Regions from separate parts of the Lutispora sp. QWL-02 genome, predicted to be linked through region 2. Evidence: riboswitches for the same ligand, from Rfam matches in the RefSeq annotation. Region 2 holds a riboswitch; each other region holds the start of a gene.
The links. A riboswitch is a leader RNA that binds a small molecule or an ion and turns the genes downstream of it on or off. The one in region 2 is predicted to bind cyclic di-GMP.

Region 1: another riboswitch for cyclic di-GMP. It lies ahead of AC4HCY_RS19600 (S-layer homology domain-containing protein); the one in region 2 lies ahead of AC4HCY_RS09800 (sigma factor-like helix-turn-helix DNA-binding protein).
Region 3: another riboswitch for cyclic di-GMP. It lies ahead of AC4HCY_RS19595 (transglutaminase-like domain-containing protein); the one in region 2 lies ahead of AC4HCY_RS09800 (sigma factor-like helix-turn-helix DNA-binding protein).

The regions. Positions count from the first base shown of each region.
Region 1 covers NZ_CM177762.1:4,110,925-4,121,203, reverse strand. The annotation lists gene AC4HCY_RS19630 (hypothetical protein) at 14-1,672, opposite strand; gene AC4HCY_RS19625 (ABC transporter ATP-binding protein) at 1,676-2,464, opposite strand; gene AC4HCY_RS19620 (DUF2238 domain-containing protein) at 2,730-3,425, shown strand; gene AC4HCY_RS19615 (ferritin) at 3,471-3,986, opposite strand; gene AC4HCY_RS19610 (BTAD domain-containing putative transcriptional regulator) at 4,256-5,470, shown strand; gene AC4HCY_RS19605 (HD-GYP domain-containing protein) at 5,654-7,096, shown strand; cyclic di-GMP riboswitch class I at 7,129-7,214, shown strand; gene AC4HCY_RS19600 (S-layer homology domain-containing protein) at 7,294-10,279, shown strand, end outside.
Region 2 covers NZ_CM177762.1:2,102,509-2,112,787, forward strand. The annotation lists gene AC4HCY_RS09765 (hypothetical protein) at 1-123, shown strand, start outside; gene AC4HCY_RS09770 (MFS transporter) at 104-1,336, shown strand; gene AC4HCY_RS09775 (hypothetical protein) at 1,458-2,099, shown strand; gene AC4HCY_RS09780 (class I SAM-dependent methyltransferase) at 2,335-3,174, shown strand; gene AC4HCY_RS09785 (EFR1 family ferrodoxin) at 3,408-4,499, shown strand; gene AC4HCY_RS09790 (HelD family protein) at 5,084-7,198, opposite strand; gene AC4HCY_RS09795 (GNAT family N-acetyltransferase) at 7,191-8,042, opposite strand; cyclic di-GMP riboswitch class I at 8,566-8,652, shown strand; gene AC4HCY_RS09800 (sigma factor-like helix-turn-helix DNA-binding protein) at 9,140-9,550, shown strand; gene AC4HCY_RS09805 (recombinase family protein) at 10,113-10,279, shown strand, end outside.
Region 3 covers NZ_CM177762.1:4,099,371-4,109,649, forward strand. The annotation lists gene AC4HCY_RS19555 (L-threonylcarbamoyladenylate synthase) at 1-50, opposite strand, end outside; gene AC4HCY_RS19560 (ZIP family metal transporter) at 117-863, opposite strand; gene AC4HCY_RS19565 (P-II family nitrogen regulator) at 973-1,359, opposite strand; gene AC4HCY_RS19570 (cation:proton antiporter) at 1,440-2,579, opposite strand; gene prfA (peptide chain release factor 1) at 2,867-3,934, opposite strand; gene prmC (peptide chain release factor N(5)-glutamine methyltransferase) at 3,941-4,813, opposite strand; gene AC4HCY_RS19585 (DUF1385 domain-containing protein) at 4,807-5,709, opposite strand; gene AC4HCY_RS19590 (tRNA threonylcarbamoyladenosine dehydratase) at 6,029-6,796, opposite strand; gene AC4HCY_RS19595 (transglutaminase-like domain-containing protein) at 6,897-7,688, opposite strand; cyclic di-GMP riboswitch class I at 7,703-7,778, opposite strand; cyclic di-GMP riboswitch class I at 7,818-7,893, opposite strand; gene AC4HCY_RS19600 (S-layer homology domain-containing protein) at 8,088-10,279, opposite strand, start outside.

The DNA.
Region 1 (10,279 bases), 2.0 Mb from region 2:
AAGCAAGCCTATCCTAAGCCTCATCTTCATACGGCAATAGAATAGTCTTTCTATCAAAAAACTTCTTCCATATATATAGGTTTGCAATAACCGATAGGAGTATATATATATATCTTCCATAAGAAATACCCGCCACAAAATAATGGACAGCAGCCAAAACAGATATGGCAATAAATAATGGTATAATAATAAGTCCCTGGCTTTGATTGACCACCCCAAAAGCTTCAGAAAAAGGCAATGGCATTTTCAAAATTTTAAAGCAGATTGCAATGAATAATATTATATTTAAAAATACTATGATCAAATCTATAGCTATCCTGCCTTTAAAAATGATCATAAATATTATGCTTTCAAAGATATATAAGGGAACAAGAAGATTAATAATAACCGCTTTTAAAGTGCCTTTATATATATATCCTGCATCATCAAAAGGCAGCATATTATAAATCCAGGCCCCTTTATATTTATCGGAATACCCTATAGTCATAAGTATGGTGGGAACTATCAGAGCAACAAAATATATGTTAAAATACATTTTCCCCTGAGCTAAGCTTTCCCATCCTGCATTTTTAAATTTTGGTAATAAAAAAATTAATGGAAGAATCAAAGAAAGACCCAATGAAGGATATACTTTGAGCTTAAAATTTCTTTCGCTTCTCATCATATCGGCAGCAAATCTGAAAAAAGTTTTCTCTTCTTTGGTCCTGCAGAATATTCCCGACAAATAATAATTAAATCCTTTGCCCCTGACCTTAACATTGCCGCTGCTATCATTCAGCTTCTGTAAGTTTCTCTCAAAGGAAGGCGTAAGCTTTATATACAATATTATTGATAATACGGGTATTATCAAAGCTAAAGCTGAAAATAGCATTATATGAGAACTATAATTGTTGTTAAGTATCAGTTCAAAGAGACCTCCGAACCACATGGATGGAATTAAAGACTGCCACCACCTTGGAACGAAGCTGATATTCATCATATCCCTGAAATCAAACAATCTGCCTATAAGTTGGTACCCAATGGATAGGGCTATGCTTAAAATTATTTGAACGTAATTGATGATATCCTTCAGCTTTTCGCCATCGAAAAACTTTAGTATCAATAGATACAATAAGGCTGTCAAAGCCACTATCAATAAATCCATCAGAATTATTTCCGATAGAAATACCATAAAAAACAGAAAACCTTGCCTGTATAAGGATATTAGCAACGATGGCCCTGTGAAAGAAAATGTTATATAAAACATGTATATAGTTATATGAAGAGTTTTGGCCATGCTTAAAGTTTTGCCGTTTACCGGCCTTGATAGGATTATATCCTTATCCTTCAAATCCAATAGTACGGAAGAAAAATCCGAGATCAAAATGGTCATCATCATGAACATCAATATTCCAAACAGGAAACTCATTTGAAAGAGATAATTCCCTTTTGAAAACACAAAGGGAACTAGCATTATTCCCAATACTCCATAGAACAACAAAGATTTGGCAATGCTATTGCTTTGGTCGCTTTTCTTTTTAGAGGAATTATCCTTCATCACTGTGGGAACTCTTCTCTCATCCATAGCAAGCTTAACCTGGAGTATTCTTCTCATGATCGAATAATCCACACCAAAACGTTCAAATACAGCTTTAAATTTATCCAGAAGGATTAATATTCTAAAATCTTTCATTTTCTATACTCCTTGAACTACAGATACAATTTGCGCTGCAATGTCTTTGTGCTCATTGAATCCGGTTAGATCATTGAATATTTCTTCCAGTGAACCTTCCATAGATTTCTTTTTCAGTTCATCAAAGCTCCCATCAGCAACAATTTGTCCGTCATTGATCAGTATTATCCTGCTGCTTATTTTCTCGACTACTTCCATTATATGAGAGGAATAAAATATTGTCTTGCCTTTGGAAGCCAGTTCGGTCAATACTTCCTTGAATACCATAACACTATTGGCATCCATACCGCTCAGCGGCTCATCTAAAAATAAAATATCCGGGTTGTTCAGCATGCTTGATACTATAACCGCCTTCTGCCGCATGCCCTTTGAGTAGGAAGATATCCTTGAGTCATATACTTCTTTTAACCCAAATAACTCCATCAGCCTCATCGCCTTCTCATCAGCTTCATCATGGTCAAGCCCATAGAGCTCCCCTATGAAGGTCAAATATTCTCTGCCGGTTAAATTGTCATAAATATCCGCTGTTTCAGGAACATAGCCTATTTTTTTCTTGTATTCCGCATTTCCGTCAGATATATTTCTGCCGAAAATATTGATCTCCCCCGTATATTTTCCCATAAGTCCCAGCATTATCTTAACAGTGGTGCTTTTGCCGGCGCCATTGGGCCCAATATAGCCTATTATTTGCCCGCTGTAAATATCCAGATTTATTCCCTTTAGCACCTTTTTATCGCCAAAGCTTTTTTCTAGACCCCTTATGGTTATTATAGGTTTATTGTGCAATTCCATATATTCGCCTCTCTTCATTGATTATCTCATTTAACATCATTATACATTAATAGCACTTTGTAAGGAAATGGTTAGCATATCTTGAATTATTTTTATATTATTCTAATTTTCAGCAATCTCTTGATTAGACGCATAAAGGCGGAATTTGTTTCTATGTATGCATGGTTCATTATTTTATAATTATGCTGTATAATCTATTAGTAGCATAACATATATCTTTGCCATCCTGAGCCGAAATGCATAACTGTCTGGAAGGAGGACATAAATGAGAAAAGAAGGTCAAGAAAATAAAAGAAATTGGAAAAGGATTATAGGTATCATACTCTTCATTACTTTGGTATCTTCAATAGCATATACTATTGTCAAAATCATTGTTGCACCATCCGGACCGATTGGCACGGAGGCATATGAAAAGGTTAAAAGTGATTACGTTCTGATGCTTTTGCAATGCATATTAGGGCTTATTGTTATGGCAATACCGTCGATTATTGAACGCAGATGGCTTATTGATATCCCAAACAATATGGAAGTTTTATATTTTATCTTCTTATATTGTGCAATATATCTCGGTGAGGTCAGAAATTTCTACTATATCATCCCTTTTTGGGATACAATACTGCATGCTTTTAGTGGCGCAATGCTCGGAGCTCTTGGATTTGCTCTGGTCAGCATCCTCAACGATTATGAAAGCACGAGATTTCATCTGAGCCCTTTTTTCATAGCTTTGTTTGCCTTTTGCTTTGCCTTGACGGCCGGGGCTATATGGGAGATATACGAATATTTGATTGATGGGATATTCGGGCTTAATATGCAGAAGTTCGCATTAGAGGACGGAACTCTTCTTATCGGCCATGAGGCCCTATCCGATACGATGAAGGACATCATTGTTGATGCGGTAAGCGCATTGATCATTTCTGTGGCGGGATACTTTTCAATTTATAAGAAATGCAAGGATGATTGACGAAAAAAATCTGGCCGCCGGGGGGGATGGCAGCCAGATTTTTTATCACGCTTGAGCTGGAACAGGCGGTACGAATACCCTTTGCGCCAATTCTTGATCCAGCGCATATAATGCGCTTACATTTTCACCTATCATTTCAAGCTTCTTCATTATGTTGAAGAAGGTTTCTTCTTCCTCAGTCTGCTCATCTACAAACCACTTTAAGAAGCTTATAGTAGCATGTTCTTTTTCTTCCGTTGCTATATCCATTAAGTGATAAATTCTGCCGGTTACAAATTGTTCGTGCTCCAAGCCCGATTTAAACACATCATGCAAGTTTTTAAAATTTGCTTCAGGTTTATCTAAGCCTTCAATGATTACTTCACCATTCATTTTATTTATATAGTCAAAAAACATTTTCGCATGGGCTCTTTCTTCCTCAACCTGTACCTTGAAGAAATTTGCAAAGCCATTCAAATTCAATGAAGCGCAGTAGGCTTCCATGGCAAGGTAAAGGTGGGAAGAGAAGTATTCATAGGTTACCTGCTTGTTCAGTTCTTCAAAAAGTCTTTTGCTTATCATATTTTTGCCTCCTTTTGTGCTTTCGATTATATTTTACCAAATAATAATGATTATTACAAGAGCATAAGTGTTATTTAATGCTTTGCTATTTCTAAAACAATAGGAAAACATTGAAGTTATTTGTAAATATTATACCATTTATGGAGAAAAATATAACTTATGCAGTAAATTATTAAATATTCACTTTTTGTTTATAATGGTATATAATTATACTACTTGTACTATTTGTTAAATTGTGGGCATAGTTGGTGTTTATTGGAGGGAAGTTTATGGAATTATATGTACATACACTTGGAGACTTTGACATCAGCTTTGGAGGACAGTCCTTGCTAAAAGAATCAAGCAGATCCTATAAGTTATATAAGCTCTTTGAATATTTTATAACTTTTAGGGGTAGAAAGCTGCTGCCTGAAACAATAATTGAAAACTTATGGCAGGGTAATGAATCTAACGACCCTAAAAATGTATTGCGCACGCAAATATTCAGGCTGAGACAAATTTTTAAAAAAATACTCCCGAAAGACATAGATGAATCAAAGTATTTTAATATAAGCTTTAGTAATGGATATTACTGTTTTGAAATAGGAGAACTGGCAATACTTGATGTTGCAGAATTTGAAAAGTATATCAGGCAAGGAGACAGCAAAAAATCCGAGAATATAGATGACGCAGTGAAGCTGTACAAAAAAGCACTGAAGCTGTATAAGGGGGCATATTTATCAGAGAACTCCTATGAGGTATGGCTTGTTCCCATAAGAAATCATTACAGCAGATTATATTTGAAAGCTCTTTTTAAGCTTATAGAAATTCTTAAGGAAAAAGAAGAATATATCGGTATAGTTGAACTATGTGAAGAAGCAATTATTATAGAGCCCTATGAGGAAGCTATACACATATATTTGATAGAGGCTATGCTGAAGGTGGGTCAAATAAATAATGCCATGAGTCATTATGAATATATAACTTCGTTACTTAGTAAAGAAATGGGTATTAAATCTTCTCCAGGTTTAAAAAATATTTATAGAAAAATACAAGACTACTATGATGAAAAAGGCGAAACGGACATTGGAAATATTAAAACAAGACTAGAGGACAGCTCCCTTAATGGAGCTATGTTATGCGATACGGATTATTTTAAGTTTTTATTTAATATTCAAAAAAGAAAAGAATTAAGAGATGGAAAATCAGATTTCATAAGCCTTATTACTTTGAGATGTGATGATAAAAACAGATGTGATATAGAAGAATTAAAAAAGAGGGTTAGGATAATGACAGGAGTGTTGGAGAAATCCTTAAGGAAGGGTGATGTCTTTTCCTTCTGGAATGATACTCAGATTATCATATTGCTTCATGATGCAAAAGAAAATAGCTTAGGGGAAATTGAAACAAGAATAAAGAAGAATTTTTCCGGCATAGTTAAACCTGATAGCTTTAAAATAAGCATTGAGTTTCTGCCACTGACCTCAGAGAAGAATGTAGTATAGAAAGTCCTAGAAATAGGACTTTTTTTATTCCTTTTTTTTGTGTAATTCAGATGTGACCGAAAAGAAATCAAAATATAATTGGGAAAGAATACGAATGTAATCCAACTAAACAAATTTTGAAACAGGCGAATGATATAGTGTAATCAATAGCTTGACCAAAATATTGGAGTCAGGGGTGAGAACATGATGGAGTATCCTTCCAAATATGATTTTTTTCTTAGCTTTAAAGCCCTTATCAATGATGATGGACATTTTGTTGACTATATATTGGTAAGCCTAAGTGATAATTTTCAAAACGCTACAAATATAAAGGCTGAACGAATACTGGGCAGAAAAATATCTGAAATAGTATTGGAATATGAAAACGATGTATTTGGGATAAAGGATATTTACTACAACATGATACCAAAGACTAGAAGAAAGTTTGAAAAGCATATATACGAATTAGACAGATGGTATTCAATCAATATTTTTAGTGATGATAGAGACTATCTAATACTTTTTTATAATGATATTTCAAGAATCAAAAAATCAAAGGAATCGTCTGCCGACCACATAAGAAATAGGGGAGAAATATATGATTTAGAGGAGAAGCGGGAGTATTTTGGCTATAAGGATAAATTGACAGGCCTTTACAACAGAGACTTTTTTGATGAGGAGCTTTCAAGACTGGACAGCTTTAGACAATTGCCCATAAGTGTAATAATTGGTGATCTAAACGGACTTAAGCTTATAAATGATGCTTTTGGTCATGACATGGGCGATAAAGCTTTAAAAAGGGTAGCTGAGATAATGAAGAGGGCTTTCAGAAAAGAAGATATAGTCAGCAGGGTGGGGGGAGATGAATTTGTAGTTTTGCTTCCCAAAACTACAGAAAAAACTGCCTTGTCTATAGTAAATAGAATAAAAGAAGACTGCATAGCAAATCCTCTTGACTTTATCAAAATAAGCATTAGCTTTGGAGCAGCAACTAAAAAAAATGGAGAAGAAGACATATTTGAGATTTATAGAAAAGCCGAGGATAGGATGTATTTCAATAAGCTTACGGAGAGCAAAGAAGCGAAGCTGTCAATGATCAAGTATCTTAAGGATAGGCTAGAGGAGATATCCTTTGAAACAAAGGCACATTATGAAAGGCTCAAAGGCCTGTGCCTCATGTTGGCTGATAAGCTGGGCCTGTCTGATATAGAAAAGGAAGAATTAAAACTCCTATGCGAGTTCCACGACATTGGTAAAATCGGTATTCCATCACAAATATTGCAGAAAAAAGGTGCTTTGAACAGTGATGAATGGGAAAGAGTGAGGCGTCATAGCGAGATAGGCTACCACATCATAGGAGCATCGAGAGAGACATTGGCAATAGATGAATTGATACTTATACACCATGAGAGATGGGATGGAAAAGGTTATCCTGGACTTTTGAAACAGGATGAAATACCTCATACAGTTAGAATATTTGCCATTGCAGATTCATATGATGCTATGGTAAATGACAGACCATACAAAAGCGCAATAAATAATGCTGAGGCTTTAAGAGAAATAGAGAGCAAAGCAGGAACTCAATTTGACCCATATCTGGCAAAAATCTTTGTTCAAATGATGAGAAGAGAAGAAGTAGCCATATAAGGGGAATTTAGTTTTTATGCTTAATTTCGATAGAAATGAAAAGGCAAACCTAGCGAAAGTTAGGGACGCAAAGCTATGAATCTAAAGCTTACTAAGCTATGATTGTCAGGCTGCAATGTTATTTAATATTGCAGCCTGATTTTTTATAGAAATATCAAGAATTGCGAATTCAGCTTATTAAAGAAGGAGGTGAAAAAATGAAAGGAAAGTTAAAAAAATCCATCGCATTTCTGATGGTATTAGTAATGATTTTCAACGTGGGCATTGCAGCATTTGCTGATGAAACTATTCTGAGTAATTTAAATCAAACAAAAGGTGATAGCAGCGGAGAGGGAAAGCAGACCACCGTTATTGATGCAGTTTATGGAGGGCATCCGGGAGGCCCTGCGAATCCTATTCAACAACCTGTAATACAGAAGGTCTACGAAATTAAATATTTGCTTAAAGAAACAGATGAACCAATTCCAGGCTTGGATGTGGTAACAGGTTCCGGCGATGTAGGCTCTACTATAGAGATTACTCATCCGGAAGTAGAAGGATACCAGGTTTTAGCTGATCAACCCATTAGTCTTGTAATAAACGAAGATGAAGAATTGAATAAAGTTGTAGTTTATTATGAGAAGATTGAGGCAGTTATCGAGAAACCTATAACTTTAACTTCTGAAATTGATGGAATTACTATTACAGTATCTGCTGATGCCGGGGTTATACCTAATGATACAATTCTTTCAGCAAGACTCATATCTGATAATGAATCTTTGGATTATGTAGAAGCAATTAGGGAAAATGAAGGAATTAATTTAGGACAGTTTCTAGCATTTGATATTACTTTGTTAAGCGGGAATGGTATCGAAATTCAGCCAAATGGAGAAGTATCAGTTAGTTTTTCCGGCGTTGAGTTCACTAATGATTTAGATGAGATTTTGGTTTATCATTTAGAACCTACCATGATTAGCAGGAATAAAACTCAGGAATTTAGAACGATGTCTGTTCCAAAAGCCTCAACTGATGGGATTAGGGTTAACAACATGCCAGCAAGAGTTCATAATGGAGTAGTTAGATTTAGCACAGACCATTTCTCAATTTATTTGGTTGGTACTACTGCAGCGGCAACCTATCAATTTTATAATGGCAGTGATCTAGTAGACACACAGATTATTCTGAATGGAGAATTTTTAGTAGAACCCAAGACTCCGGAAGCATCAGCAGGTAAAAAATTTATCGGTTGGGTTGTTGAAGGTGAAACGGCTCCTATAAATTTTGCTGAATCTAGGAATGTTACAACAAATAGTATTATAAAAGTAAATGCAGTATTTGAAGATGTATGTTATGTATACTTTGTCTATGATGGTAATGTAATAGCTACAAAAGAAATTGAACCTAATACAAATGTCGATCCTTCAAGCGTTCCTTTGGTTGTAAATAAACCAGGCAAAGCATTTTCACATTGGTCAACAACTATTGATGGGACAGAGTTTGATTTCAGCACAATAATTACACAAGATACTACATTATATGCTGTGTTAGCAGATCGTTGGAAGGTTACATTTGATACTCAAGGCGGAAGTGCTTTATTACCTAAATATATCATAGGTGGATCTTCTATAGGAACAATTGAAGCTACAACAAAATCCGGATATACATTTAAGTACTGGTCGCTGACATCTAATGGATCAGCTTATAATCTTAACTTACCAGTCACATCGGACATTAAGCTCTATGCTGTATGGCAGGCTAATACTAATACTCCATATACGGTAGTATATTGGCAGGAAAATGCCAATGATGACGGGTACACTTACAAAGAAACTGCTGCTAAAACAGGGCAAACCGGTGCAAACGCGGGTTATGACTCCAGAAGCTATACAGGGTTTCATCTTAATTCAACAAAGACGAATGCAGTGAACGTCACTATATTGGGTGATGGATCTGCTATTAAGAATGTGTACTATGATCGTGATAGATATACACTCCAATTTAAGAGAAAGAGTAATAATAACGTACTGCTAACATTTAATAGCATTAAACAAGGTGCGAATACTTCATATTGGTGGAATCAGGCAGTTAATGCGTATCCTGCATATATATGGTACACTACTAAAAATGGTAGCACATTCTATACATCGGCACCTGTTATGCCAAATGCCAATCTTACAGTCTATGGAGCAACAGCGGGGAATACTCAGTATGCCATCTTCTATTTGGAAGATGTCTCAGGATATCCTCAGGTACGTGCCCCTTATTACTTTACTCAATCATCAATGTACCTAACAATAGAAGACTATATTGCTATTCCCGGGTTTACTGTAAAATCAACGCCGAATGACGGCTCGCAGTATTCCACATACAATAGTGCTACGGGTAAATATGAGTTTAAAATTAAATACACAAGAAATAAATATAATATTACTTTTCAGAAGAATGATTCAACAGGGAATGCCACGGCTGCGAACATTCCATATGAAGCAGATATTTCCGACAAAGCATTAGGTGAGTACACGGTTGATGTTACAACCCGCAGCAGTGACGGTTATATTTTTAAAGGATGGTATAATAACGAGGCCACGGCGGGCGATGCTTTTGTATTTGCAGGCGCCACTATGCCGGCTGGGAATCTGATACTTTACGCAAAATGGGTTCCTCCGGTTCACAACGCAATAGCTCATGTGACACAAGGAACAGGTGGTTCAACTAATACTTTCACAGTTGACCATGGTGCGACTATTGTTGAAAGTGAATTAATAAAAGACACACCGGAAGGATTGAGTGAAGCTGATTTCCTAGGTTGGTATTGGTTTGTAAATGATACATTTGTTCCATTTGACTTTAGTATGCCAGTTTACGATGATTTAGAGCTGTTCCCTGTGTGGAATGTAAAAATCTACAAAATAACCTATGCTGTAAATGGTGGAAATGGAAGTATTGCTGATCCAAATTCTTACTGTATGGGTACAGCTGCAGTTGTTTTATCGGCAATAAGCATTACACCACCAACAGGTAAAGTATTCATTGGGTGGAAAGAATCGGCAAGTGGAAAGATTTATTATCCAAATGATAAGCTTACTATTACCGAAAATATGATCTTGACCGCTCAATGGGGAGACATAGTACCAGAAACAGAGTTAACCTATGATGCAAATGGCGGTGTAGGTGGTCCGATAGTTGTTCCCCTAAAAAATAATG
Region 2 (10,279 bases):
TATAACCGACTTGGTTTTGCAGAAAGAGAATTGCTTGTAGCATGCGCGGTTATCCAGACGAAGCGATTTGTGCATCCTTCGAAACACAAGGAGGATGCACAAAATGATAAAGTCAAAGAATAGTTGGCAAAAGTGGACAATCCTTTTTCTAATCAGTCAATGCACTACATTGTTTGGCTCAACACTCGTCCAGATGGCAATCGTCTGGTATGTTACTCTGGAAACCTCGAGCGGCGCTTGGGTGGCCGCATTTTCTGTCTGCTCATATATGCCGCAGTTTTTGATTTCATTTGTTGGCGGTGTATGGGCTGACAGATACAACCGAAAAAAACTGATTATTCTCTCAGATGCAATGATAGCGGCGATTACACTCGTGATGTTTTGCACTATGCCGTTTATTTCCTCTGGGCCGTTGATGCTTAGCGCATTGCTTATTATGTCGGTTATTCGTTCACTCGGAGCAGGCATCCAGACGCCTTCGGTCAATGCGGTTATTCCGCAGATTGTTCCCGAAGAACATTTGATGCGTTACAACGGAATAAATGCAACGATGCAATCTATTGTGCAGTTTGCGGCCCCTGCCGCTGCAGGAGCTATTTTAACCATTGGGACGCTCCATTCAACACTTCTTGTCGATATACTGACTGCTGTGTTTGGCATAGGTATTTTATCCTGTGTGTTGATACCGAAGCAAGAAGCTCCTAAAGAGAAGCTATCTATTTTTGCAGATATGAAAATCGGAATTGGCTATGCCTTTTCAGATAAGTTATTAGCTAAACTTCTGATCATTTACGGCTTGTTTGTACTTTTATGCGTACCTGCTGGCTTTATGGCAGGACTATTGGTGAGCCGTGTTTATGGCGATACTTATTGGTATCTGACGGCCGTAGAACTTGTAGGCTTTGCAGGAATGGCTGTCGGCGGAATGTTAATGGGAACTTGGGGAGGTTTTAAGAGCCGTATAAAAACCCTTATGGTTGGTCTTTGCGGTTTTGGAGCAATGGCAATCGGTATGGGGATAGCCCGCAATTTTATCCTCTACCTTGTGATGATGGTATTATACGGCGTTGCTCTTACATTGATACAGACATCAACAACCACATTGATTCAAGAAAAGGCAGAAAGCTCAATGCAAGGGCGTGTCTTTGGATTGATGGGGTCGATGTATTCGGGATTTCTCCCTATCGGAATGATAATTTTCGGACCGATGGCAGATGCAATCCCGTTACAATGGATTATGGTCGGATCTGGTATAGCTCTTATCCTAATCGCAGCATTTATACGAGCGGATAAGACTGCAGACGGTAGGTACGACCGCTTTATCAATAATGTTTGATGATACAGACAAAATGGTCTATGGGTGTGTGAATAGGTAGTGGAATCACATAAATGAAAAAAAACAGGTTTATTCGGTTATGCGACTTGATTATAAAATAATATTTTAGGAGATTGACTTTATGAAAATTTTGAATGAAATCCGAAGACCAATAAATTTGCCACTATCAAAAAAACTTTTATATACGGCATCAATATTTGTCATGGGGGTTATATTAGGCGTAATTTCCAAGGCGCTTGATGAAACCGCCAGTAATTTATTACCGTATTTTCTTGAAGTGTTGGATTTAAGAAATTTTTTTTCCCGTATGGGAGTTTGGATTTTTCTTGCGGTGCTAATATCTGTGTATAGCAAATCACCTGTTAGGTCTGCCATAAATGTTTTTTTGTTTTTCGTAGGCATGGTAGGTAGTTATTATCTTTATACTATTAGGATAGCTGGTTTTTTTCCTAAATCATATATGATGATTTGGGTTATCATGACTGTTGTTTCGCCATTTTTGGCTTTCATATGTTGGTATGCAAAAGGAAAAGGAACAATTGCTATTTCCATTTCATCTTTAATATTTATGCTTGTTTCAAGACTGGCTTTCGGGTTTGGAGTTTGGTATTTTTACATTAAATATAAACTGGAATTGTTACTCTGGATAGCGATGATTTTTATTTTATACCAGTCTCCAAAGCAAATAATTAAGGTGGTTACCATAGGATTCATCCTTAGTTTTCTTATCGCTGAAACTAATTTATTCTGGAGAATGTTGTAGGTTCCTATCTACACATTCTATTAAATTAAGGAGGCAAAATAAATATTATACAAGAGAATTAGAAATATTGTGCACACATAGATTATTTATATATTATGTGCTAAAACTGATACGAATGAGGGTGGTAAGTTGTACAGAGATAGAAATTGGACGGTTTTGTTATAGGCAAGGGGTATTATTCCAGAAATGCATTAGTGGAGTACTGGCGCAAACTGTTGGAAAGGAGAGATATTAATTGATTCTTAATGAATTAAAGCTATATCAAAGAAGTGGTCACTTTATTTGGACAGATGAATATATTTCAAATAATATGCTAGATGCTCACCTTGACTTTGGTAATGATGCTGCAAGTAGAAATATTAAAACAATAGGAAAGACTATTGATTGGATAATAAAAAAGATTCCTAAAGGAGGAAAAGTTTTAGATCTTGGCTGTGGTCCCGGTCTGTATACTTCATTGTTAGCAAAAATGGGATATTTAGTTACCGGAATAGATATATCACAACGATCATTATCCTACGCCAGAAAGAAAGCAATAGAAGATAATCTTCAGATAGATTATCATTGTGCAGATTATATTAAAGATGATATTGGCATAGGATACGATGCTGTTTTATGTATCTATTGTGATTTTGGTGCACTAACATCTTTAGAACAGTCTATTTTTCTCAAAAAAATCAATTGTGCGCTATCGGATGAAGGTATTTTTATATTCGATGTCTTCAAAACTGGCTTATGTGAAAATATGCATGAAACTAGAAATTGGCATTATTCAGATGAAGGTGGATTCTGGTGTGATAAACCTCATTTTATATTAGAAGAAGTCAAGCATTTTATAGATCAAAAGGCTTGGGGGTCACGGACAATAATAATTCAAGAGGGGGAAAGCCCTAGGGAGTATATTACCTGGGATCATTACTATACAGAAGATAGTATTAAAGAGGTATTAAATAATAATGGGTTTATTTTACTATCAATTAATAATAAATTAGTAGCTGAAAACGAGTTTACAAGTAATGATGTCATGTTCATAGAAGCTAAAAAGAAGAAAGTGCTTAAGGAGTACTCCGCCTAAACACTGCCCTCACGCTGCAACTATATAGTTGATTAGGAGCTGTCTATTATAGAGTGTGCCGTCCATGGTGCTCTGGCTTCGCGGGCAGGAAACGTCATATAACACGAGGATTCCCCGCGAGGGTGCGGTTAGGAAAACTGTTGGGGTATTCCAGCCCTGGCGGGACAAACACGTCGGGAGTCCCGGGTGCGCAAGACGATGGCTGGGTCCTTTATTTGGTAGGGGGGCAAAGTATGCAGTATAGTTCAATGGTAATATACTTCATGAGTGGAACAGGAAATTCTTATCGAGCGGCTACATGGATGGAGGAAATAGCCAACAAAAAAGGCATAACCTCAAAGCTACATCAGATATCAAAATACTATAAAGAATCAGAGTTGGGAGATAAAGCCAAAAACTTGGTCGGGGTAGTTTTCCCAACACATGGCTTTACAGCGCCTTGGCAGGTAATTCGGTATGTTTTACACTTGCCACATGGAAATGGAAAACATGCTTTTGTAGTGGCGACTAGAGCTGGGAGCATAATTGCATCGATTCCTTTTCCAGGACTCGAAGGTACAGCAGGTTATCTTATTGCACTCATACTACTTTTAAAGGGTTACATTGTTCGTGGAATCATGGGCCTTGACATGCCATCAAACTGGATGTCTTTACACTGGGGTATAAATCTTGAAAACTCCAGATTTATTATTGGTAGAGCAAAGGTTAAGACAGATTCTTTTATGAAAAGGATTTTTGAAGGGAAAAAAACCTACAGGGGAATTATATTTTTGATTTTAGGTCTTATACTAAGTCCTGTTTCTCTAGGTTATTTAGTCATAGGTCGATTTTTCCTATCGAAATTGTTCTTCGCTTCAGGAAATTGTACGGGTTGTGGTTTTTGCGCTAGGAGTTGTCCAGTTCAGGCAATAAGAATGGTAGGGAGTAAGAAATTACGTCCTTATTGGACATTTGCATGTGAAAGCTGTATGAGATGTATGGGCTATTGTCCTAATAAGGCAGTTGAAGCAAGCCATTCATTTGCAATAGGTTTATATTTTGTGGCAACTCTGCCAGTTCCTTTCAATGTATTAAATGGATTAAGTAAAATAATACCAATTGAAAATTATTTTTTCTTCTTTCTGATACTGCTTAGTTATATTTACATGTTGATTTCATTTTTTGCAGCATACTTCATTCTTTCCTGGCTTATTAAAATTCCTTTAGTTAATAAATTTTTTACATACACAACTTTTACACACTTTTATCGTAGGTATCATGAGCCTGACACAACACTAATAAATATTGTGGAGGATAAAAAAAGCCTGTCAGAAAACGAATTGTGAGAGCATGCGGATGGAATCTGCAGTCTAGACGCTCGTAGAAAAATGTAATATCGGTTAACATGTTAGAATTTATAAAGATTTTTTGAGGGATGTGTTTATGAAGCATTTAAATGGATAGCTCTTATTATAATTGACACAGTTATAGCGGTCTTTTATGCCTTGAAAGAATTATATTCTCAACAGGCTTTCCGTTGATATTCAGGAACAGTAACAATATTCTTAATTTCATAAATGCCGGATTGCTCTTGTGTAACAATGCAAATCGCTTATAGTACATCCCCCCTATCTTTTATATTATAGCTAAGACACGTTTCATTTCCAAGTCAATTTTTATGTATGATATGATTTATTTCAATCAATATTATGATGTGTGTACTCGGGTTTTTGACAGTCACTTTTATGCTATGAATGGCCCTGTAACTTTTTCGGGCTTAACCCCAAATATCTTGGCGAGAAGCTGCTGCCTTTTGTGAAAAAAGGTGGCTAGCCCGATACCTAAAGGGACGGGCTTGAGTTTTAGGCCTTTGGCTGATTTTTCAGGACTCTTAATATAGGGACCAGAGTAGAAAAACTGGTTTTCTGTCTTATGGACCAATTAAATGGGTCAATTCACCGGCATATATTAGAGATAATCTGTGCATTGCCCTTGTGCAAGCAATATAAAGAAGGCTTCGGTCGTATTCGCTGAAGTAAGTACGGTCATTAGCCGCAGGAATGATGACCTCATCAAATTCAAGGCCTTTTGACATTTGGACTGAGGTAATTGTTATGCCGTTCTTGAAGTTCAAGCTTTCCGGTGAAATTAAGTGAACCTCGTAGTTTTTAGACAGCGAATCATAAAGGGCTTTAGCTTCGCCGTTCGTTTTCAGGATTATTCCAAGGGTCACATTCTCGCTATTCTGAAATGAGTCCATATTCTCCATTATCTGCGCCAGCTCTTCCTGCTCATTACTGCAACATATGAGGCTGGGATCATCTCCATGACGCTCGACCGCTTCAAGGGCTGCAATATTTTTAATCCGTTTGGCGAATGTAATAATCTCATAGGTTGAGCGGTAGCTCTTGTTAAGCTCAATAAATTCCGAGCCTTCATATAGCACACGCAGGTCTCCCAGCGTGTGCAAATGATTTGGATTAATAAACTGTCCAAAGTCACCGAGAATTGTTTTATGACATTGAAATAGGATATTTATCACCGCATATTGAACCGGTGTGTAGTCCTGCATTTCGTCGATAACCAGATGGCGAATAGCCCGGCTCTCCTGCAAGCCCTCAAAAGCGGCGTAAAAATAGATAAATGGGTATATATCAGACCATTCGAGGATTTCTTTTGCGGGCATCACAAATTTATCGGTTATATTCATCTGCTTATAAAAGTCTTTATAGAGCGCTAGAGTATTCTTAACCTTCAACATCGTGGTCAGGCTTTTTAAGATAGCCCTGGGCTTTGGCAAAGGTTCCTCCATGAAGTTGTCGGTTTCAAAACGGTTATGAATATCCTCCGCGATTATTTGAAGCCGCCGTTTAACCGGATATTTATGATAAGCGGCAAAACGGCTTTGTATCCATTCGCTTTCGGCAGAGAATCTGCCGAAAGTGTAATCTGATGGATTAAAGACAGCTTCAGGCATCCGGGATAAATACTCGTCCATAAGCTTTACAAAATCCAGCGTGGATTTGAACCGTACTCGTTCTGTCCATTTGGGGTCGCTTGCTTCAAAAGGATCCTTGTCCTGCTCAAAACGGATGACGCCATCAAGCTGTATCCTGGCAATATCTTCAAAGCTCATCTCATAAATAGGTTCCTCGCCGAGTTCCGGCAGTACGTTGGAAATATAATCTCCAAACACCTTGTTTGGGGACAGAATTGCTACGTTTTTTGCCGATAACCTGTCTTTGAAGCGGTATAGTAAGTAAGCAATCCGATGCAGTGCGATGGATGTCTTTCCTGAACCAGCAACTCCCTGAATAACAAGGGTTCCCGCCTTTTCGTTTCGGATGATCAAGTTTTGCTCCTTTTGAATGGTAGCGATGATGGATTTCATCTTTTCGTCAGAAGTATGGCTCAATTCGCGCTGCAAAATATCATCCCGGATATTAACCGAGCTCTCCAGCGCGTATTCCATATTGCCATTCTTGATTTTAAATTGCCGCTTACGTGTCAGCTTGCCGCTGATTCTTCCAATAGGGGCATCGTATCCCGCCGGGCCAACTTCGCAATCATAAAACATGCTTGCGACCGGGGAGCGCCAATCCGAAATCAAAAGCTCGTTATCATGGCTGAAAGCAAACCTGCCAATGTAAAAGGCGGCAGGTGTCTCCTGGGATGCTTCTTGAAAGTCAATCCGGGCAAAGTAAGGTGAATCAAGGAGCTTCAAAAGTTTATCTCGAATCTTTACCGCAAAGGCTCCGCGGTTGTCAATTTGCTTTAATGCAAGCTCACTTTGGAACATCTCGTGTGGATCGATTTCACCTCGATACTGCACCATGTAATGCTTAGAAGCCATATATTCTTTGTCAATTTGCTCGACTGAAGCATTCGCCTGCTTTATGGCATCATCCAATTTGAACCTGGTATCCTCAAGATGCGCGATTTCATCGGGAAAAGCTGAAGTATCATTTGGTGGTTGCTTTTTACTTTCATTTATACGGACAGACGTACGCAATGCGCCCTTGTCTAGCTGCTGTGCATTAGTCATTTGAATCCTCCCTGGGTAAAATCATTTTTTGCGTCGGATATCCGAATTCTGTTAAAAGCTCCGCCTCGGCGAAGCCCAGCTCCTTAAGAGCCTTTCGATATCCTGTATCTGCTTTGTCGCCCTCTCGGAATGTGGTTATGCTGATTTCCTTATTCTCCAGCAGCTCGGTGAGCGCCACATTCAAGAGATCTTGAGAAATACCCTGGTTCCTGTAAAGCGGATGTACCGCTAAAAAATCGATGCTGCCTGTTTCGTAGTTGATCATCATACCTCCAATAGAAATGCTATTATCGGTCATAAGAATTGCGCCTTTGTTTGCGATATAGCGTTTTAGAGTCGTTAAATGCTCATCCTCTTCCAGATAGGGGAACCCGTCAATAACAAGGAGCACTAAATCCATCCATAACGGAATATCCTCTTCTTTGGCAAAGCGGATTTTCCTCACAGAGCTTTTTCGCGTGCTCTCAAGCGATTCGTGTTGGTCCTTGAAGTTGTATTCAAGATGCAATGGATAAAACACCTCATTTCTTCGATATTGGTTAGGAGACTGCTTATACATAACCTTGAATACATTACTGAAAGCTTGCTGACTGTCGTAGCCGGCTAAAATTGCTATATCAATAATGGGTTTGTCTGAAAAAACCAGCAGTTTCGCAGCTTCAGTCAGCTGCCTGCGCTGCGTATAGTCATGTATAGAAAGCCCTACCGTATCGGTGAAAATGCGGTGGAGGTGGTATTTCGAATAGTGTACTGCCTCGGCAACAATATCCAGGTTGATCTTTTCGCTTGTCAAATGTGCTTCAATATATTGGATAGCGGCTATCACTATTTCAAGATTTTTCATAGTGTCTCCTTTCCGTTATAATCGTTTTCTGATTATAACAATACGAAATTGCTAACCTTTAATTAAAATTGCGCATGTTAGTATATACATTTATTACTCAATAATATAGAAATTGCAAGTGATTTCTAATAAGTAAATAACATATAGGTGAGGCGATTATGTAACACCTGGCAAGCAGGTATATAAGGAGCCAATCATAGGTTTAAGTGAACTTCATCCATCAAAATTAATTGCCATGAACCGCTAAATAATTTCCTTATATTACACATGCACGATAAAATGACCGAGCTAATTATATCAAAATTAAGGATGCTATTTTTAATTTTAATTGCGATTTAATTGAAACATGCGGTAACCCGCTTGATGACGATTTCACAGTATACTTTGCTGCCGGGGACTGCAGGCTGCACAGTAATAACCGTTTACCTGCTTTACGGCGCTTGAGCAAGAAAATAAAACAAAAGCAATATTTATTAAATCTATACAATCATATATTGTTATAATTTTGCAAGGAAGATCCATAAGAGAGTAAGGGCAAACTTGCCGAAAGACAAGGACGCAAAGCCAAGGGTCTAAAATGCGAGCGCATTACGATAGCCTGGCTGCCGTAAAGGATTACTTGCTAAGCCTGCCCTTTTGCGGCAGGTTTTTTCATATGACAGGTCAACATCAGGCGACACCCGCCAAATAAAAAAAACGTGAGTTTGGCGGGTCTGTCTACATGCCTAAATGACCAGAAACGAAACCCTCCGACTTGCGGGATTGGAGGGCGTTTTTATGCTTTCGCAGTATGTCGTAAGAAACGAACGGCCGCTGCCGATCAGCGGCCTGGCGTGATGAAGCGGACATCATTGAATGCGTTGTTTTAATCGGTAAACGGTTAAAAAAAGCCTGTACTGTTTATTAGGGCAGTACGGTCATCAACACGAACCATCAGAGCATATCAAAAATGAAATAAATACTAAGAGTGTACAAATAGACAGTTGTGTCTGTAAGTACGCTCTTTTTTTGTTGCACAGAATTGCCCTAAGATGCCGCTCTCCTCCGTTTGTTCTTCATTTCCGGATTTTCAAATTCACGAAATGGAGGACAAGCTCATGGAGCAGAAAAAATATACATTGGTAGTCAACAAAAAACGCATCCCTGTGACCAAAGAAGTCTATAAGGCTTATTACCAGCACAGGGAGCATGAGATTTATGAGGGTGAACTTTACTCAAACAATACCATCTCTCTGGAGGAAGCTGAGGAAAAAGGTATTTCACTGGAATACATAATAGCCTCAAGACAGAATTCTGTGGAGGATGAAATTACTCAGCGGGATATGCTTGAAAGGCTCCGGCAATGCCTGCTTCTGCTAAACGAAGCTGAACGCCAGCTGATTATAGCGCTGTTTTACCTCGAAAAAAGCGAGCATCAATTGGCTGCGGAGACTGGCATTCCGCGCATGACTATACACAATCGTAAAAAACGAATACTGAGTCAGCTCAAAAAAATTTTAGAAAAATAAAAAGTTTTTTGGTCCAGCCCCTCACTTTTTTCCTTAAAGAAGTGAGGGGATTTTTTTATTCCCCTGTTGCTCTTTGAAAATTTCATATCCGACAGCATAAATACATGAGCTGTCCAGCCGTGTGAAAAGCGGCAGCGACATTGACGGGCGCGCGGAGACTGCCTGCGGATTGTAAGACATCCGTCGAACCGATGGCATCGAAGGTGACGAGCGGGAACGCCCGGTCATAAAACAGTCTTTGGTGGACTGTTTCGCAATGAAATGGGCAGTGATAATGCTACTTCCGTCCAGCCACAGACTCAAGCAATGGGGGCGGCTCGCAGAGATCCTGGGAGAGGTAAGATTCCTATGAGGCTTATTGACCACAAGCCGTTTATGCTGTCGCCCTGAGAGCCGTAAGGCTCTTTTCGCTTCGGGAAGTAGTGTCGAATAGAAGCGTCAATTCGCAATGAAGAACAAGCAGATCATTTTTTGATCTTGGAAACTATGCGGCAGGGCGGGCTTTTTCCGTCCTGTCGTATCCTTCTGAGATTAAAACAAAAATATCAAGGAGGAAATAGATATGCAAAAGGAAGTATTACCAGAACTGCTAAAAAAGGATCTCGTCGTCGGATATGTGTACGGGCTTGATGGTGAGAGGCAGGAATACTACTTTGAGAAGTCTCCGTCCAACATCGCCAGCTTTATCATGCTGAAAAAGGAGCATGCGGACAAAATTGTCCTGACGGA
Region 3 (10,279 bases), 2.0 Mb from region 2:
GCTTCATCATTTATATTTTTATCATCAAAATAGTAGACTTTTGTTTTCACAGTACTTCCTCCTGCGTTAAAACTACAAATATAATATCACAAAAATTCTTCAAGAACAATAAAAAACTACAATATCATTGTAACATAAAGCCCTACCAGTATTCCCACCAGCATGCCTATCGTCGGGATTCTTCCCCTATATAGGGTCTGAGTCTTGGGTATAAGCTCTCCGCAAGTTATGTAAAGCATTGCACCGCCGGCGAAGCCTAAGCACAAAGATACAAATATCGGGGATATATCTCCCAGCAAGGCTCCGATCAACGCCCCTATGCCTGTGGGTATGCCTGCTACAATCGTATAGAACACTATTTTCAGCCTGTTATAGCCTCCGATCCTCAAGGGCACTGCCATAGCTATTCCCTCAGGCATATCATGCAAGCCCATAACTATGGCAATACTCAATCCCATTGAGTTTCCTGCAGCAAAGCCGGAGCCAATGGCAAGGCCTTCGGGAAAATTGTGCAGGGCTATGCCAATACCCAGCAATATGCCGCTCTTTATCAATGTACTGTCCAACCCGGCTGAAACACTCCTTATCTCAGGAACCTCCGGCATGATTATATCCGCCAGAAAAACCGCTGCTACACCAAATAGTATTCCTGCGAATCCTATGAGCATACCACCTATTTCAAAGGCGTGAGGCATTAAATCGAAGCATACTACAGCCAGCATTATTCCTCCTGTGAATCCCAGGAGGATTCCCATAAATTTCTTGCCCGGATTTTTCAAAAAAAATACTATGGCACCTCCGATTCCGGTGCCCACCATTCCGGATATAAATCCTATTATTGTAACGGCCAATATCCTGTTCATAAATTTACCTCCAGGTTTCCGCAAAATGTCACCTGTATATTGTATTCCTCCGGAGGTAAAAAAAGAACGCCATGTGATGCGCCAAACGATGAAAGGGGCCTCTGAAAAATCACTCGGCCCTGTAGGTCTTAGGCCCCTCTTCCTTTACTCTGCTTACACTGCCTCCTCTTGAAGCCGTGATCGGAACAGCAAACATGATGCCCGTGTCAGGCTTTGACATATCTCCCCCACAAATCTTTTCTATCTCATCCATAACTTTGTTCAATTTTTCTCTGCTTTCTACAACAGTAAAAAGTGTTTTATTGTTGGCTATATCTGTATCAAGGGATTTCATGAAACCTCCTATAAGAGGTATCTCCTTTCCTATGTTCCTTCGAAGCTTACCGGCCCCAACGCTATCAATTATAGTAGCCCCTGTGATACCAATATCCTTCATTTTTTTTAATATCTCATTCAAGCACTCGGCTTTATTGAAAACTGCGAATAATGCGTACATGCGAGCACCTCCAGTTTGATTATTATTATCTATCATAATTTTACTACCTTTCTTCACAAATATCAGTATTAATTTTCAAATCATGCTGCTTTTTCAAAGGATTTTTTCAAAAATGGCGGTGTCACAACTGTAGTAGCCAGTATCATAAAAATAATGGCGGCGAAAAGCCCTGTAGGCACAACTCCCAGCTTCAATCCGATATCCGTTACTATCAAAGCCACTTCTCCTCTGGGTATCATACCTATACCTATCTGCAGAGATTCTTTTTTATTGAATCCTAAAAACTTGGCAATTGCCCCGCAGCCTATGAGCTTGCCCAGCACTGCCGCAACCAAAAGTGCCATACCGAAGGGCAGATCATTGAGCATATGGCTTATATCAACCTTCATGCCTGTTACGACAAAGAATATTGGTGTCAGGAGAAGATAAGACAGTTCCTGTACACTATAGGACACCTTGTGTCTAAAAGGTGTTGCCGATAGTATCATACCTGCCAAATATGCTCCTGTAATTGCTGCCACTCCCATTTCTTCAGCTATAAAGCCAAAGACTAAACAGAAAATAAGGGCTATAACAGCTATACTTTGAGTAGTATTTTTCGTGGTAAAATATTTCTTTGTGGATCTTATTATAAATAAACCTATTACAAAGGCAAATATAAAAAACCCTACGAGCTTCGCCAGCACCAAAAAAAAGCTTTGACCGGCACCGGGCTTTACCAAGCCTGTAACCAGCGATAAGAGCACTATACCGATTACATCATCTATAACTGCTGCTCCCAGTATCGCAATACCCTGTTTTGTTTTCAACTTGTCGATTTCTCTTAGCGTTTCTACAGTTATACTTACCGAGGTTGCAGCTAAGATTACCCCGATAAAAAATCCTTCCTCTATAGGATTTCCAAATAAACTGCTGGCAGCTATTCCAAGCACTATAGGAACAATAACTCCCCCTATGGCAATTATCAGAGACGATTTACCGGATTTTATCATCTCGTCCAGGTCTGTTTCCAGCCCTGCTATAAACATCAGCAGTATTACACCTAAATCCGACATGTGGATAAAGGTTTCTGTCGGCGATACTATATTCAATAGGGAAGGCCCTATTATTATACCGAATATTAGCTGTCCTAAAACTGCAGGCTGATTTAATTTTCTGCATATATAACCTCCCAAAGCTGCAGCGGTCAGAACCACCGAAAGCTGCAATAAAAATATCATAGTCTCAACCCCTTATTTATGTTAATTTTTTAGCGTTATATCCCTATTATAGTTATTATTGAAATAATTACAAATGCCATTAGTTGAAGCCTTAAAATTCTTTAAGAAATAAACATGCAGGAAAAGTTGCAAAAAAATATATGCATGACTTCATTGCATATATACGTTGTGCTAACTGATAACATTGCAGAGCTCCGGTGAACTCTTTTATCAGTTAGGACAATAAGGTTACTGCAGTAAAATCATTGCATATATACTTTCCCAGCTTTTGCCTTAGCATCTGATGATCATTCTTCGTTTTTGAGCTTTTCAGCTTGATCTGTGGTTATAAGCGCATCGATCATCTCATCCAGATCCCCGTCAATGAAGGCATCAAGCTTATATAAAGTGAGTCCTATCCTATGGTCACTGACCCTGCCCTGAGGAAAGTTGTAGGTTCGTATCCTCTCGCTTCTGTCTCCAGTACCTACCTTGCTCTTTCTGTCGCTGGCCAGCTCTGCGTTTTGCCGCGCTATCTCCGCATCCAGGAGCCTGGATTTCAATATCTTTAATGCCTTCTCTTTATTTTTCAGCTGTGACTTCTCATCCTGACAGGACACTACCGTACCCGTGGGGATATGAGTAACCCTAACAGCCGAGTCTGTAGTGTTTACACTCTGTCCGCCATGACCGCTGGATCTGAAAACATCTATCCTGACATCATTCATATCCAGTTCAAAGTCCACATCATCAGCCTCCGGCATGACTAGCACCGTAGCAGTAGAGGTGTGTATCCTGCCCCCTGCTTCAGTAGTCGGGACTCTCTGGACCCTATGGGCTCCGCTTTCATATTTCAGCCTGCTGTAAGCGTCCTTGCCGTTTATCTCAAAAATTACTTCCTTGTAGCCGCCTATGTCCGTAGGATTTGAGCTCAGCATCTCAACCTTCCAGCCCTGCCTCTCTGCATATCTTGTATACATCCTGAACAAATCCCCGGCAAACAAGGCCGCTTCTTCTCCTCCTGCCGCGCCTCTTACCTCAACAATAACGTTCTTGTCATCATTTGGGTCCTTGGGCAGCAGCATGATCTTCAATTCTTCCTCAAAAGCCGACTTTTTATCCTCAAGTTCGGAAATCTCAGTCTTGATCATTTCTATCAATTCTTTATCTTCCTCTTCGCTGAGCATTTCTTTTGAATCCTCAATACCCTTCAGCACAGACTTGTATTCTCTGAATTTCTGAACCAAGGGCTCCAGATCAGAATGCTCCTTCACCAGCTTTTTCCACAAGCTCTGCTCCCCTATGATCTCCGGGTCGCTTATCTTGTGGCTCAAATCCTCATATTTTTCTTCTATAAATTCAAGCTTATCATACATTTTTAATTACTCCTCCAAATAACAGTATACAATGCGATCCAATCCGGCAAGATCCTTTTCTATCCGGACATCCTTATATATTCCATGATCCTCGATAATCTTTTTTAAAGCACGGCCTTGATCATATCCTATTTCAAAAGCCAGTAAACCGCCTTTTTTCAACAGCTTAGCAGCATCCTTCACTATCCGGGCATAAAAATCCATGCCTTCCCTTCCTCCGTACAGCGCTAAGTGGGGTTCAAAGCATCTGACGCCGGTTGGGAGACTATCCATATCCTTTTTTGATATATATGGAGGATTTGAAACCAATGCATCTAACCTTCCCTCCAGACCTTCCTCAAATAACGGCTCCAGCAAATCTCCCCGGAGCAGCTTCATCCTTCTCCCCAGCTGATGCTTCTCAATGTTCCGCCTGCAGCACTCAAACGCATCCTCGGAAATATCCGCAGCATAAACATAAGCATGGGGAATATAATAAGCAAGGCTCACGGCTATGGCGCCGCTGCCTGTACATACATCTGCAATACAGGGCTTTTCTTTTCCCTTTAAGAGCTCCAGGGTCTTCTCCACAAGGATTTCCGTATCAGGCCTCGGTATGAGCACATTTTCATGGATAGAGAAATCAATGCACATGAACTCCTGGCAGCCTGTGATATACTGTATAGGCTTTCCCTTCTTGCGCTCCTCCACAAGCCTGAAAAAATCCACAGTCTCTTCTTCACCGAGGACCCTGTCCCTGTATTTTATGATATCTATCCTTTTCATATCAAGTACATGACATAAAATCAATTCTGCATCCAGGATATAGCTGGGGCATCCGGATTCCCGGAGCAAAATCACACCTTCCTTTAACAGGCTTCTAATGGTATAGTCTACCACAAGTCAGCCTCCTTATCCTCCACCAAAACATTCTTCAAGGCTGTGATAGCTACCTCAATCTGGCTGTCGTCAGGCTCTCTAGTAGTGATCTTTTGCAGCCACAGGCCGGGAGCGGATATGGCGCATACAAGCTTTGAATCGCTTCTTCCTGCCCACTTTATTATCTCATAGGATATACCCGCCACTACAGGCAGGAGGAGAATCCTGGTTATCAGCCTTACAGGCAGGCTGGGCCATCGGAAAAAGGAAAAAAGCAAAATGCTCACTATCATGACGATAAACAAGAAGCTGGTACCGCATCGCGGGTGCAGTCTTTTATGCTTTCTGACATTTTCAACAGTGAGCTCTTCCCCGTTTTCATAGCAGAATATGGTCTTATGCTCAGCGCCGTGATATTCAAAAACTCTTTTTATATCCTTCATCTGTGATATAAGAGCGATATAGCCTATGAAAATAGCTATTCTTACAACTCCCTCCACCAGATTCATAAGCAGCGGGGTTTTTGATACCTTGCCCAACAAGCTCACAGCAAGTGTGGGAAGCAGTATAAACAAGCCTGTAGAAAAAGCTATGGACAATAATACGGCTATTGCTATCATATTCTTTTCCATAAACTCATCCAGCTTCGAGGCCTTCTTTTCTTCCTTCGGCTCTTCATCCTCGAAAAATTCCGCCGAAAAAGTAAGGGCCTGAACACCGATTACCATAGAATCAATAAATGCAAACATCCCCCGAATGATAGGCATCTTGGATATTTTTTTTCTATTTGCTTTAAGCTTTTCTTTTTTGAGAGCAATTTCACCATCCGGCTTTCTGACGGCTATGGCAATATCTTCGGGTCCTTTCATCATGACCCCCTCTATTACGGCCTGGCCGCCAATGCTTGTTTTCTTCATTTCAATTCCTCACAATCTATAAATAACGCAACATAGGGGAACGCAAACCACTGAAAGACACGAAAGGACACGAAATGGGTAAGAAAAGTTATAGCTAAGCCTGTCATCCTGAGCATCAGCGAAGGATCTTTGACCCTGGTGGAATACTTAAGATTCTTCACTAGCGTTCAGAATGACACGCTACGGATTCACACATAAGTTTAATATTATCGAGCCCTCAGTGTTTTCCCGTGAAAAATTCCGTGTCTTTCAGTGGTTTCCGCCTCCTCTTTATTCGCATTTTTCATCATTAATCTATTATATATTAGCTGTTTATGGATTACAATAGAATGCTTTTGCATGCTAAATCTTTGATCACTTCTCCGGCCAAAATGAGCCCCGCCACCGACGGAACGAATGAAATGCTTCCGGGCACCTGACGTCTTACGGTACATTTTCGCTTCGTATCCGGAGGACAAATACAATTATGCTTACAGCTGTTGGCCTCATCATCCATGGGTGTTATGGGGACTTCCCTGGAATATACAACCTTGAGGGATTGGATATTCCTCTTTCTAAGCTCATGCCGCATCACTTTAGCAAGAGGACAAACAGAGGTCTCATATATATCTGCCACCTCAAAGCGCGTAGGGTCCAGCTTATTCCCTGCACCCATGCAGCTGATAACGGGCACGCCTGCCGCCTTTGCACGCTGAATAAGCGTCAGCTTTGCCGAAACCGTATCTATCGCATCAACAATATAAGAGCAGCCGGAGAAATCAAATTTATCCGCATTATCCTCTGTATAAAAGGCCTGATGTATTTCAACCTTGGCTCTTGGGTTTATTTCCTGGATGCGATCCTTCATCACCTCAACCTTATGCTTGCCCACAGTCTTTCTTGTAGCAATCAGCTGGCGATTTATATTTGTAAGGCATACCTTGTCATCATCAATAAGGATAAAACTTCCGATACCGCTTCTGGCGAGGGCTTCCACGCAAAAAGAACCTACCCCGCCTATGCCGAATACGGCAACTGATGCCTTTTGTAATCTCTCCATCGCTTCCTTGCCAAGCAGCAGCTCAGTCCTTGAGAACTCGTTTAACATACTGTTTCGTCCTTCCAATCTGATTAAATTATTTCTGTCCCATTATACCACAAAAACCGCCTTTTTATTAAAGCGGTTTTTGCGTCATATATGCAGAGATTTAATATTCTTTTGACTTATTATAATCACTTTGGGCTTTGAACATGCTATAGCTTGTCCCAGTCTTATTCTTCATTGCATCATAGGTTGTGTCTATGATCTTCCAGCTTCCGTTCATGTAAACCTCGTTCCACGCGTGATATACGCTGATATCGTTTTTGTAACCCTTTATCAACTTAGCCGGTATGCCTCTGCTTCTCAGCATAGCTCCGAACAAAACCGAATAATCATAGCATATTCCTTTGCCGTCTTTCAATATTGTATCTATGTCAGGAGTATAATTTGTGCTAAGCTTGTCCATCTTATTATAATCATAGCTGATATTATTTATCATATATTCATATAAAGCTTGTACAATTTTTTCGTCATTTGATTCATCCTGTGTCAGAGCCCCAGCAAGCTTTATGGCGGCCATGTCTTCACTCCACAATATAGGCTGAGTGGATTTGAGATATACTAAATTCTCTTCAGTTATATCAGCTTTGAAGCTTTTCTTGGCCATAACCTTATATTGGATGCCTGAAGTATTCTCCAGCACGGATACGGTATAGCTGCCTTGTCCAAGCTGAAGAGGAAAAAAATCTTCTTCTTTTTGCAGATCATAGTAATATTTTGCAGAACCCTTTTCTACCATAACCTTGGTTTTTTTGTTGATTCCCGTATAAGAGATTCTAACTACGCCTTCATTTGCTTTTTTTGTATCGATAGCAATATTCGAAGAAGCATCTACAGCTATGGGATTCCATAGCATAACACCTATAATCAACATTGCAATAAATCTAATATTTTTCACTGAAAACGACCCCTTTCGGTAGCTGGCTGCCATTTTATAGGCCCTGTAGCTTTGCGTCCCCCAGTTTCCCAAGGTTTGCTATTATCGTTTGAGAGTTATCAGCTATAGCGGAAATAAAAAAACTAATCTTTCGGTAGCTGGCTGCCATTTTACAGGCCCTGTAGCTTTGCGTCCCCCAGTTTCCCGAGGTTTGCTATTATCGCTTATCAGCTGATGTTTAAATTATACAATTATTTATCTTTATTATACCATAACTATTTTAATTGTAAATAATCATTTGGACAAGTTTTGTGAATTTTCTGCACAATTATATCACTTTATTTGCGTTCTGATTTATTGCATTTATGAGGCGAAGGGGACAATGCAAATCACTTGTCCCCTTCGCTTTTACTCATTTTACTACATTTCCAATTCTGGATAATAAATATCTGTCCAATCCTCATAGCCGTTATCCAGTCTATAGTAATTGTGGCTATTGATTGCTTCTTGCATTGCTTCATAATACCACTTGGATTCAGGCAAATCCAGGAACTGTTTGGCTTCTGGCAATATCTCACCTATGGCAACTCTTCTGTCTAATACATTGTTGACTAAGGTTACGAATTCAGCTCTGGTGATATATTGATCCGGCTTGAAAGTTCCATCAGAATAGCCTTTTATCCATCCTTTTTCTGCTGCGGAGTTGATATATCTATTTGCCCAATGTCCGGCAATATCTGAGAATTTATCGCTTTCAAAAGGACTTAACTTATCAAACTTCGAAGCAATTACAGCCATTTCCGCTCTTGTGATATAGTTACCCGGTCTAAAGGTTCCATCAGTATAGCCTGTAACTATTCCACCTTTAGCCAAAGTAGCAATGTGTATATTTGACCATCTGTTTTTCGCTACATCAGAGAATTTATGAGCATCAGTCTTTATACTGTTTCTGTATTCAACGGTCAGAAGCCTATAAAATACTGCAGCAACTTCATCTCTGGTGATATAGCCTTCAGGCTTTACTGTGCCGTCAGGATAACCTTGAATGTATTGGAAGTGATCTCCCTTATTCAACTGCGGCAAGCCTGCAGGAATCGGCTCATCAGGAATCACTACTATCTGATCTGGCTTATCTGGTTTATCCGGCTTATCTGGCTTATCTGGCCTTTCAGGCTTTTCTGGTGGGTCTGATTTTTTTGTAAAGTTAGCAGTAAAGGTCTTATCTCCCATTACCTTATCATCAGTTCCAGGTAATGCTGGAGTCCAGCCACTGAAATAATATCCGGAATTTGCAACAGGTGTTGGTGCTTCTTTATAGATTTCTCCATGTAATATCTTGTCTATTCTTGTTCCACCAGCTAAACTTCCATTAGGTCCTGCTTGATAAGTTATGGTGTATTCATTTAGTGCCCATTGTGCTATAAGGGTTATATCATATTGTGGCATTTTGAATTTATCTCCAGGATAATATGCTCCACTTTGGAATTCAGGTGCTTCTGGCACCTGGCTTGCCCTGTATGGTTCATATTCATACCCTTGTGCCATCCAATATTTAAAGTGATATCCAACAGGATTGGTAAATCCATTCGTTAAAACTGTTACTTCTGTTCCTGTAAGGTATGGATTGTTAGGATCTAACATTGTTCCAGCACCTTCATTAGGATTATAATTCACGTTATGCCACTGCTCTTCATCTACTACATAGTATACTGTTTCAACATTGCTGGCAGCATTTGCACTTACTGTCAGGCTTCCAGGCTGACCATCCTTCACCTTGTATCCGGTGGTTACTGAAGGATGAGCTATGCTTATTACTTGACCTACATATCCTGTTCCGGTTACCGGTGTCGTTACCCCAGGTACTGCATTTGTTGTTCCGTCTATATAGTAGTTTACTGTGTAGCCAAACTGCTGATCTTCGTCTACTACATAGTATACTGTTTCAACATTGTTGGCAGCATTTGCACTTACTGTCAAGTTTCCAGGCTGACCATCCTTCACCTTGTATCCAGTGGTTACTGAAGGATGAGCTATGCTTATTACTTGACCTACATATCCTGTTCCGGTTACCGGTGTCGTTACCCCAGGTACTGCATTTGTCGTTCCATCTATATAGTAGTTTACTGTGTAGCCAAACTGCTGATCTTCATCTACTACATAGTATACTGTTTCAACATTGTTGGCAGCATTTGCACTTACTGTCAAGCTTCCAGGCTGACCATCCTTCACCTTGTATCCAGTGGTTACTGAAGGATGAGCTATGCTTATTACTTGACCTACATATCCTGTTCCGGTTACCGGTGTCGTTACCCCAGGTACTGCATTTGTTGTTCCGTCTATATAGTAGTTTACTGTGTAGCCAAACTGCTGATCTTCGTCTACTACATAGTATACTGTTTCAACATTGTTGGCAGCATTTGCACTTACTGTCAAGTTTCCAGGCTGACCATCCTTCACCTTGTATCCAGTGGTTACTGAAGGATGAGCTATGCTTATTACTTGACCTACATATCCTGTTCCGGTTACCGGTGTCGTTACCCCAGGTACTGCATTTGTTGTTCCGTCTATATAGTAGTTTACTGTGTAGCCAAACTGCTGATCTTCGTCTACTA